3 regions of the Micromonospora sp. NPDC048905 genome follow, and region 1 is predicted to be linked to each of the others. Evidence: riboswitches for the same ligand, from Rfam matches in the RefSeq annotation. Region 1 holds a riboswitch; each other region holds the start of a gene.
What was found. A riboswitch is a leader RNA that binds a small molecule or an ion and turns the genes downstream of it on or off. The one in region 1 is predicted to bind cyclic di-AMP.

Region 1 (3,235 bases):
GCCGGAACCCGGGCCACCGGCGACGTCGCCCCCGACACCGGCGGACCCGACCAGACCGACAGTCGATCAACGTACGCGGACACCCGCTGACACCGTCCACCCTGGTCAGGGGGCTCGGCGCGGCGCGCGTCGACACGCCCGCGGTCGATGCGCCCGGGTCGGCACGACGGTAGCGTGGGGACGTGGCTTCCGGTCGCGCTCACCGTGGCCAGGTGGCCGACGGGGCTCCCCATCGCTCTGCTTCCTCAGCGAGGTGCCGACCATGGAGACCACCGTCTTCTACCAGTTCGTAACCGAGGTACCGCAGGCCGCTGCCATCTGGTCGGCCCTGTTCCTGCTGGCGCTCGGCGTGCTCGCCGTGCTTGTCGCCCGGCCCGAAGAGGACCGGCCCACCGCCGACCCGTCCCCGGCCGTGCCGACCGCGCGTGAGGTGGCGGCGGCCGCGATCGTCGACCGGCGCCGGTACGCCGAGGAGGTGGCCGTCGCGGCGGCCGGCGCGGCCCGGACGGCCCAGCGGCGACGCGATGCCTGGCTGGCCAGTCAGGAGCAGGCCGAACGCGCCTGGGCGCGCTACGACGAGGCGGACACCGCCGCGCGCCGCTTCGCGGGGTCCGGGGCGCTGCCCAGCCCGGCCACGCCCCGCACCCCCGCCGAGTACGCCGCCCGGGAGCGCTACCTGCACCGCGCGGCCACGGCGGCGTACTGGCGGGGCGACCTGAGCATGGCGCAGCTCAGCGACGTGTTCGGGCACCGGCACGGCTGGGATCCCCGGCGGCACCCGGTCGAGCAGGAAGCGCTGCTCAGCCGGTCGATCCGGGACGCGAGACGGGCCGACCACCAGGCCGCCGCCAGCGCGGAGCGGGCCGCCTGGCGGGCTGCGGAACTGGCCGCCGAGTCGGCGCGCACCCTTGCCGAGGAGGCGTGCGCGGCAACGGCCCGGCTGCGGCCGAGTCGGGCACCCGCCCGCCGGCTGGTGCGCGGGGCGGCCCGTCCCGCCGTGGTGGCACGCTGGCGCCCGGCCCGCGCGGGTTGAGCCCGATCTGTTGTGTGAGCCCGGTCACGGAATGTGGAATCGGGCGTCCGGCACGTTCGGCGCGATTGTTCCCGGGATTCTGACCGCAGTTTCGGCGACCTGTCCGGTTGTCGCCCACAGGCGTCACCGTAACCGCTTGTCCCATCGAGTCACATCAGCGGCAGAACGCGCAGAAATTGTCGCGCCGATTCGGGTTTACGCAGGTGAACCTGGCTTGGCATGGTGTGAACGGGCCAGTAGTGTCGTCCCGTCCGGTGCGGTAACCGATCGCAACAGGCGACGCCGCGCCGACCCGCTCAATCGTCATGAACGAACCGGGGACCCATCAGTACGTCCGGGGTGAATCCGCGAGCCACGGCCCGCGGTAGGGCGATCTTCCCGCCCGAATCCGTCAGCTAACCCGGTAGGCGGTGTCGGAAGGAGTTCCATCCTCGTGCAGCACCTCTCCACCCCTCGGCTGTTCCCTCGCCTCCACGGCACAGCGGTGCCCCCGCTCATCCGTCCAGTGACGGTGAGCTGACCCCCCGGGTCATCGCCTCACCGCCCGGCCACGCCGGGCGTTCCCCTGAGCGGTTCACCACCCGCGGACCACCGTCCGCGCGATGGCGCCTGCCCGGATACCGGTCCGGCCCCGGTGTGCCGCTCTCCCCCCGACCGTGGAGGACCCCGTGAAGCACACCATGCAGCGTCAGCTCCGCCGCCTCGCGACCGAGCGCCCGTACCAGATCGTCGCCGCCTCCGCCGCGGCCCTCGTGCTCGCCGCCACCACCGGCACCCTGCTCGCCACCGCCGACGACGCGCCGGCCGGCCAGCGCACCGCGACCACTGTCGCCGAGATGCGCACCGACGTCGCCGCCTCCCGGGGCGAGGTGCGGGACGCGTCTCCGTCGGCGAGCGCCGCGCCGAGCAGCGCCGCCCCGGCCACCAGCGCCGCGGCGCCCGCCGCCAAGGCCAGCAGCAACCCGGACCTGACCCGGAAGCCGGAGCGGCCGAAGCCGCCCGCGACAAAGGTGCTCGACTACGAGTACGAGGCGCAGAACACGTACTACAACTGCGGCCCGGCGGCCACCCGCAACGCGCTCAGCGCCACCGGGATCGACCGGACCCAGGAGGAACTCGGCGCCGAACTGGGCACCACCGAGATGGGCACCAACTCGGCCGAGGACACCACCCGGGTGCTCAACGCCGAGGTGAAGGGCTCCCCGTACCGGACCCGGATGTTCGTCGGCGCGCCCAGCCCGGCGCAGATGGACCGCCTCCAGGCCGACGTCGTCAAGGCCATCACCGACGGCCGCGGCGTGGTCGCCAACGTCGTCGGGGACGCCACCGACACCGACGGCTCCTGGCACTCCTACGGCGGCGGCCACTACATCGCCGTCGTGGGTTACAAGGACAACGGCCGCACGGTACGCATCGCCGACTCGGCGAACCCGGCCGACCCGTCGTACTGGGTCACCACCATCGACCTGGCCAACTGGATCGCCAGCCGGGGCTACTCCGCCTGACCCGGCACGCTGACCGCCACGGGCGCCGTCCCTCACGAGGGGCCGGCGCCCGTCGCGTCCTCCACGGCGGTACGCCCCCGTCGACGACTCTCGTCCCTGGCCGTGAACCGTGGGAGACTGCGGCCGTGGTGGATGAATCGGGTGGTCACGCCGGTCGACGGCCGGTCCTGCTGCTGTTGCACGGCCTGGGGGCCACCGGTGACGTGTGGTTGCCCTGGGCGCCGTACCTGGAGCAACACTGGCCCGGCCGGTGGCTGGCACCGGACCTCGCGGGCCACGGCTGGGCGTCGCCGCTGCCGTCGTACTCCTTCGCCGGCTTCGCCGAGCGGATCGCGCCGGCCCTCGCCCCCGACGACCGGCTCGTCGTGCTCGGGCACTCGCTGGGTGGCGTGGTGGGCCTCGCGTTGGCCGCGCGCGACGCCGGTATGCCGGTGGACGCGGTGGTCGGCTTGGGGATCAAGGCGCTCTGGTCGCCCGCCGAACTGGAACGGGCCGCCGAACTGGCCGCCCGCCCGGTGAGCTGGTTCGCCAGCCGTACCGAGGCGGCCCGCCGCTACCTGCGCGTCTCCGGGCTGGCCGGCCTGCTCCCGCCGGACCACCCGGTGGTGGACGCCGGCCTCCGTCAGGTCGACGGCCGGTGGCGGCTCGCCATGGATCCGAACGCCTTCGCCGTCGGCGAGCCCGACCTGACCGGACT
Region 2 (3,235 bases), on a different contig from region 1:
GCCCAGCCGCGCCTGGCAGCACTGGCGCACCTGGCCCACCCGCTGACCCCGTGAACGACAAGGGCCCGCCGCGACGAGTCGCGGCGGGCCCTTCGGTCAGTACCCCTGATCAGCCTGGACGGCCGTAGCTGTGGATCGGCCCGTCGTCGACCTTCTTCATCTTGACCGGTTGACCGGCCTGCGATGCGTGCACCACCCAGCCGCCACCGACGTACATGCCGACGTGGTGGATGTCGCTGTAGTAGAAGACCAGGTCGCCGGGGCGCAGGTCGGCCTTGCTGACGTTCTTGGTGACGCGGCTCTGCGCGGCGGCGTTGTGCGGCAGGGACACCCCGGCCTTCGCCCAGGCGGCCAGCATCAGCCCGGAGCAGTCGTACGAGTTCGGACCCTCGGCACCCCAGACGTAGGGCTTGCCGATCTGCGCGCAGGCGAACTTGACCGCCGTGCCCGCGGCGCCGCCGGGATAGCTGCCGGGGCAGGGAGCTGGGCGCAACGGACCGCCGCCACCGCTGCCGTACACCTTGAGGCGCAGCTTCTGCAGCTTGTCGATCTCCTCGTTGATCTGCTTCTTCTTCGCCGCCAACTGAGCCTCGGTACGGGTCAGCTGGGTCACCATCTCGTCGAGTGGCGCCTTCTGCCTGGCCAGCTCGTCGCGCAGGTCGGCCACCTCGCGGACGTCCTGCTGCTGGTTGTGCGCGAAGCGGTCGAGCATTTCGAGCTGGCCGACCACCTCGCTGGGTGACTGGCTGCCCAGCACCGCGTTGACGGTCAGCACGTTCTCACCCTTGTAGGCGCGTACGGCCAGGGCACTGACCTTGTCCATGGCGGCGTCGACCTGGCGCTCCAGCGGGGCGATCCGGGCGGCCAGCGCCTGGGCCTGCCTGCGCTTGTTGGCGAGGTCGATGCGGGTGGCGTTGTGCTGTTCGATGACCGGTTCGAGTTTGTTCCAGTCGGCGTCGATCTGGCGTTCGATCTCGGCGACGGACGGGTCGGCGTGGGCCGCCGTGGCGCTGCCGGTCAGGACGACGGCGACGCCGGCCAGGGCGGCGAGCGCGGTGGTGAAGCGGGACCAGCGTGGGCGCGGCGCGATCGACGGCGGGCCGGCTGCTGCCGACCGCTCGGACGACGGCCGCGGGGCATGGAGTGCCACCGGGGTTCCGTACTCCTTCTTCCTGACCGCCTACCGGGTTAGCTGACGGGTTCGGGCGGGAAGTGGGCGCCCTACCGCAGTGACTGCGGATTCACCCCGGGGGACATGGGTCCCCGGTTCGTTCGGAAACGACTCGGCGGTGTCGGACCGTTACCGCCCGGGCTGGACGGAGCTGCTATCGGGCCGACGAATGACCAGAGTAGAGACGCTTGTTACCACTCCGCAACCCGTGCGGCCGTGACACTCCGTACCGATCGGAGAGGATCACCGGCCGTAGGTGAAGAATTCTTTCCCAACGAGTCGACACATAGAAAGGTATTGACGCGGACTCCCGGACGGCGCGAGGGTGACCTCACCTTCATCCGTGAAATCTAGGGGGTTCGATGCACCATCCAACCCTGCTCCTCGGCCGGCGTGCGCTGCTCGCCGCCGCCGTGGTCGCCGCCGCGACCGCGGTCCCACCACCCGCAACCGCCGCCGCACCCACGGCCGACCGCCAGCAGCGGTACGCCGCCGCGGCGGCCGAGTACGGCGTACCGACCGACGTGCTGCTCGGCGTCTCCTACCTGGAGTCCCGCTGGGACAGCAACGCCGGCACACCCAGCACCAGTGGCGGCTACGGCCCCATGCACCTGACCGACGCCCGACACGTGACCGCCCTGCCCGTGGGCGGCCACCACGACACCGGCACCGAGGACCCGCGTGGCGACGACTCCCGCACCGCGCTGGCACCCGCGCCCCGGCCGGCCGAGGACCCGGCGCCACCCGCCGCCGCGTTGCAGACCGTGGATGCCGCCGCCGCGCTGACCGGCGCGACCCCCGACGCGCTGCGCACCGACGCCGACGTCAACATCCGGGGCGGGGCCGCGCTGCTGGCCTCGTACCAGCGGGAGTTGGGCGCGCCGGTCGGTGCCGGCACCGACCCGGCCAGCTGGTACGGCGCGGTGGCCCGCTACGCCGGCGCGGACAGCGCCGACGCCGCGGCGGCCTTCGCCGACGAGGTCTTCACCACCATCGGCAGCGGCGAGTCGCGGGTGACCGACGACGGCCAGCGGATCACGCTGCCGGCCCGGGCGATCCGGCCGCAGCGATCGTGGCTGGACCGGCTGGGTCTGCGTCGGCTCGCCCGCCCGGACGGGCTGGAATGCCCCCGGACCATCTCCTGCGAGTGGATCCCGGCGCCCTACGCGGCGTTCGGCGACGGGGACTACGGCAACCACGACCTGTCCGACCGGCCCGCCCGGCAGAAGATCGAGTACATCGTCATCCACGACACCGAGGGAAGCTGGGCCACCACCCTGCGACTCGTCCAAGACCCCACCTACGTGAGCTGGCACTACACGCTGCGCTCGGTGGACGGGCACATCGCCCAGCACGTCAAGACCAAGGATGTCGCCTGGCACGCCGGCAACTGGTACGTCAACGCCAAGGCGGTCGGGCTGGAGCACGAGGGCTTCGCGGCGCAGGGCACCTGGTACACCGAGGCGATGTACCGGACCTCGGCGAAGTTGGTCCGACACCTCGCGCTGCGGCTGGGCGTCCCGCTGGACCGCCAGCACATCATCGGCCACGACAACGTGCCCGGCACCATCGCCGCGAACGTCCGTGGAATGCACTGGGACACCGGCCCGTACTGGGACTGGAACCACTACTTCGAGCTGCTGCACGCGCCCCGGTTGGACACCGGCACCCCCGCCACCGGTCTGGTCCGGATCGACCCGGACTTCGCCACCAACCAGCCGGCGTTCGTCGGCTGCGTCACCGCCGGCGTGCCGTGCGCGCCACGCGGCTCCTCGGCGGTGGTGCTGCGCTCCGCGCCGGCCGCGGACGCGCCACTGGTGAACGACATCGCGCTCCGCCCCGACGGCACCCCGAACACCATGGAGGTGTCGGATCACGGCGCCCGCGCCTCCGCCGGTCAGACGTACGCGCTGGCCGGCCGGCAGGGCGACTGGACGGCGATCTGGTATCTCGGGCAACGCGCCTGGTTCCACAACCCGGCGTCCGCGCCCACCGCCAGCTGGACGGTCGGCGTGGTGGCCACTCCGAAGCCCGGCCGCACCACCATCCCGGTGTACGGACGGG
Region 3 (3,235 bases), on a different contig from region 1:
CGCGCTGACACGTATCCCGCACCGGATCGTTGGGAGTCTCGACTTGGGTTCCGACCATGCCCGTCCCGCTCCGTCCGCCCCGCCCCGGGTGCGACGGATCCTCGTCATGACCGTGGTGCCCCTCTTCGTCGCCACCGTGGTCGCCGCGGCGCTGCTCTGGCCGCGCGGAGGAGAACCGCAGACCGACGGCGGAGCGGACGTGCCGCGCTACGCCGGCACGGTGACGCGGGTGGTGACCGAGCCGTGCCCGCCGCTGCCGGAGAGCCCCGAGGGCACACCCAGAGTCGGCACCGGGCCGTGCGGCACTGTCGACGTCCGCGTGGACGAGGGACCCGCCGCCGGCCAGCAGGTGCAGACACCGGTGCCCGACGGGCCGGGCGCGCCACGTGTCGACGTCGGCGACGAGATCATCCTGGTCGAGTTGACCGATCCGACCGATCCCACGGTCAGCAACTGGAACATCGCCGAGCATCAGCGCGGCACCCCGCTGGTGTGGCTGGCGGTGGTCTTCGCCGCCGCGATCGTCGCGTTCGGCCGGTGGCGGGGGTTGGCCGCGCTCGCCGGGTTGGCGGCCAGCTTCGCCATCCTGCTCACCTTCGTGCTGCCGGGCATCGGCGCCGGCCGGTCACCGCTCCTGGTGGCGGTGGTCGGTGCCGCCCTGATCATGTTCGTGGTGCTCTATCTGACCCACGGCGTCACCGCGCAGACCTCGGTCGCGGTGCTCGGCACCCTGGGCAGCCTGGTGCTGACCGGCGCGCTCGCCACCGTCGCCACCGCGGCGACCCACCTCACCGGCTTCGGCAGTGAGGACGCCACGACACTGTCGATGTTCCAGGGTGACGTGGACCTGCACGGCCTGCTGCTCGCCGGGATCATCATCGGTTCGCTCGGGGTGCTCGACGACGTGACGGTCACCCAGGCGGCCACCGTCACCGAGCTGTCGAACGCCAATCCCGGGCTGACCCGCTTGCAGCTGTACCGCGCGGCGACCCGCGTCGGCCGGGCGCACATCGCCTCCACTGTCAACACCATCGTGCTGGCGTACGCGGGCGCGTCGCTGCCCCTGCTGCTCCTGCTCACCGCCGACGCGCGGCCGATCGGGCAGTTGCTCACCAGCGAGTTCCTCGCGCAGGAGATCGTCCGCAGCGCGGTCGCCACCCTCGGGCTGATCGCCGCCGTGCCACTGACCACCGGGCTGGCCGCGATCGTGACCGCCGCCGGGCGCACCGAGACCACGCCGCCCGCCGAGGTCGCTCGGCCGCGCCCCCAGGCCGACCGGGCGGAGGCGCTGGCCGCCCTCAGCTCACCGCGCACCTCTCGACCCGACGAGCCGGACCAGACGCGGACCCCGCCCCCATCCACCGCCACCGACGGGTGGCCGGAGTCGAACAGGAGCACGGATACGGCATGGTGACACTCCTCAGCGTGACCAGATCGGGCCTCCCCCCTGAGAACCGCGTCACTGGTCACCCAACGCTATGGCGAAATGACACTTTTGGTCGGCATCCAGGCGTAGCTCACCCAGTCGACTCTCGGGTAACCTCGCTGCCGGTTACCGATGAAGGCGCGAAGCGGCGCCTGCGGTGCCACCGCCCAATCGCCAACCGGCGAGCCGGGGACCCAGGTGTGTGGGGTGAATCCGCGTCAGCGGTAGGGGCCACTTCCGCCCCGAACCCGTCAGCTAACCCGGTCGGCGGTCGACGGAAGGGAACATTGTGACGGCACCCCTACGCCGCTGGCTGACACCCGTGGTGGCCGTGATCGCCGCACTGACCGTGCTCGCCGGCCCCCTCCCGGCCCACGCCGCCCCGACGACCCCCACACCGTCCGGGCACGAGGAGGACGACGAGCCCAAGCTGCTCAACGACGTCATCGAGCAGGTGAACCGCGACTACTCCGCCGCCAAGTCCAAGTTGGACAAGTCCAAGAAACGGCAGTTGGAGTTGGCGCTGGAGGTGGACCGGGCCAAGGCCGACCTGGACGCGCTGGCGCCACAGGTCGGGCAGATCGCCTCCCAGTCGTACCGGACCGGTCGGATCGGTGCGCTGGCGATGCTGCTCGAGAGCAACGCCCCGGACACGTTCGTGCAGCGCGCCGCGATGCTCGACGAGATCAACATGGTGAACGAGAACAAGCTCGCCGAGGTCAACGCGGTGAAGGCCCGTGCCGAGCAGGCCAAACTGCTCCTCGACACCGAGGTCCGCGAGCAGCAGAAGCAGACCGCCGTGATGGCCAAGCGCAAGAGCGAGGCCGACAAGGCGCTCGCCCTGGTCGGCGGCAAGGGCTTCACCGGCGGCCTGGTGGACGCCACCTCGCCGGTCGCCAAGATCGGCCCGGGTCGCACCGCCGACGGCGACTGGAAGGCGCAGTCCTGTAGCGAGAAGGACCCCACCACGTCCGGCTGCGTCACGCCGCGCACACTGCACGCGTACAAGGAGGTCAGGCGGGCCGGCTTCACCCGGTTCGTCGGCTGTCACCGCAATGGTGGACCGTACGAGCACCCGAAGGGCCGCGCCTGCGACTGGTCGCTCCAGAAGAGCGGCTTCTCACCCTGGCACAACGAGGACACCCGGACGTACGGCAACAACGTCGCCGCGTTCCTCATCCGCAACGCGGACCGGCTCGGCATCTACTACGTGATCTGGAACCGGCAGATCTGGTTCCCGGCGACCGGCTGGAAGTCGTACAGCGGGCCGTCGAACCACACCGACCACGTGCACATGTCGATGCTCTGACCCGCAGCATCCTTCGTCGAGGGCCGTTCCGCGTCGCGCGGGGCGGCCCTCGACGCGTCAGGCGGCCGCGACCGGTTCGGCTGACGCGGTCGGCACGCCGAGCGCCGCGAAGCCGGCCGGCACGGCGGCCACCGGGCGCACCACCCCGGCGGCGAGCCGGTACGACACACCCACCACCGCGCACCGTCCCTGCGCCACCTCGGCGGCCAGCACGGGCGACTGCCCGAGCAGCGCCTCGACGGTCTGCGCGATGTGGATGTCGACGATCCCGTCGATGTCGTCCACGCCCTCGGTCTCGGCCCGGCGCAGGCTGGGCAGCACGGCATCGACGACCGCGCCCAGGTGCCCGGGGGGCTGGGTGCCGGTCGCGACGGTCTCCCGCGCCGCCTGCACCGCCCCGCACGAGTCGTGGCCGAGCACCACCACCAGCGGGGTGCCGAGGACGGTCACCGCGTACTCCACGCTGCCGAGCACCTCCGGACCGGCCGTGTGCCCGGCCG

Region 2: another riboswitch for cyclic di-AMP. It lies ahead of AB0C01_RS17955 (NlpC/P60 family protein); the one in region 1 lies ahead of AB0C01_RS01890 (C39 family peptidase).
Region 3: another riboswitch for cyclic di-AMP. It lies ahead of AB0C01_RS22220 (hypothetical protein); the one in region 1 lies ahead of AB0C01_RS01890 (C39 family peptidase).

What each region holds. Positions count from the first base shown of each region.
Region 1 is NZ_JBEZFV010000001.1:415,884-419,118, reverse strand. Features, by position in the region: gene AB0C01_RS01900 (acyltransferase) at 1-90, shown strand, start outside; gene AB0C01_RS01895 (hypothetical protein) at 263-1,033, shown strand; cyclic di-AMP (ydaO/yuaA leader) riboswitch at 1,317-1,458, shown strand; gene AB0C01_RS01890 (C39 family peptidase) at 1,690-2,538, shown strand; gene AB0C01_RS01885 (alpha/beta fold hydrolase) at 2,664-3,235, shown strand, end outside.
Region 2 is NZ_JBEZFV010000006.1:223,696-226,930, reverse strand. Features, by position in the region: gene dcd (dCTP deaminase) at 1-46, shown strand, start outside; gene AB0C01_RS17955 (NlpC/P60 family protein) at 110-1,150, opposite strand; cyclic di-AMP (ydaO/yuaA leader) riboswitch at 1,164-1,299, opposite strand; gene AB0C01_RS17950 (N-acetylmuramoyl-L-alanine amidase) at 1,534-3,235, shown strand, end outside.
Region 3 is NZ_JBEZFV010000008.1:194,864-198,098, reverse strand. Features, by position in the region: gene AB0C01_RS22225 (YibE/F family protein) at 44-1,414, shown strand; cyclic di-AMP (ydaO/yuaA leader) riboswitch at 1,581-1,711, shown strand; gene AB0C01_RS22220 (hypothetical protein) at 1,716-2,735, shown strand; gene AB0C01_RS22215 (carbonic anhydrase) at 2,793-3,235, opposite strand, start outside.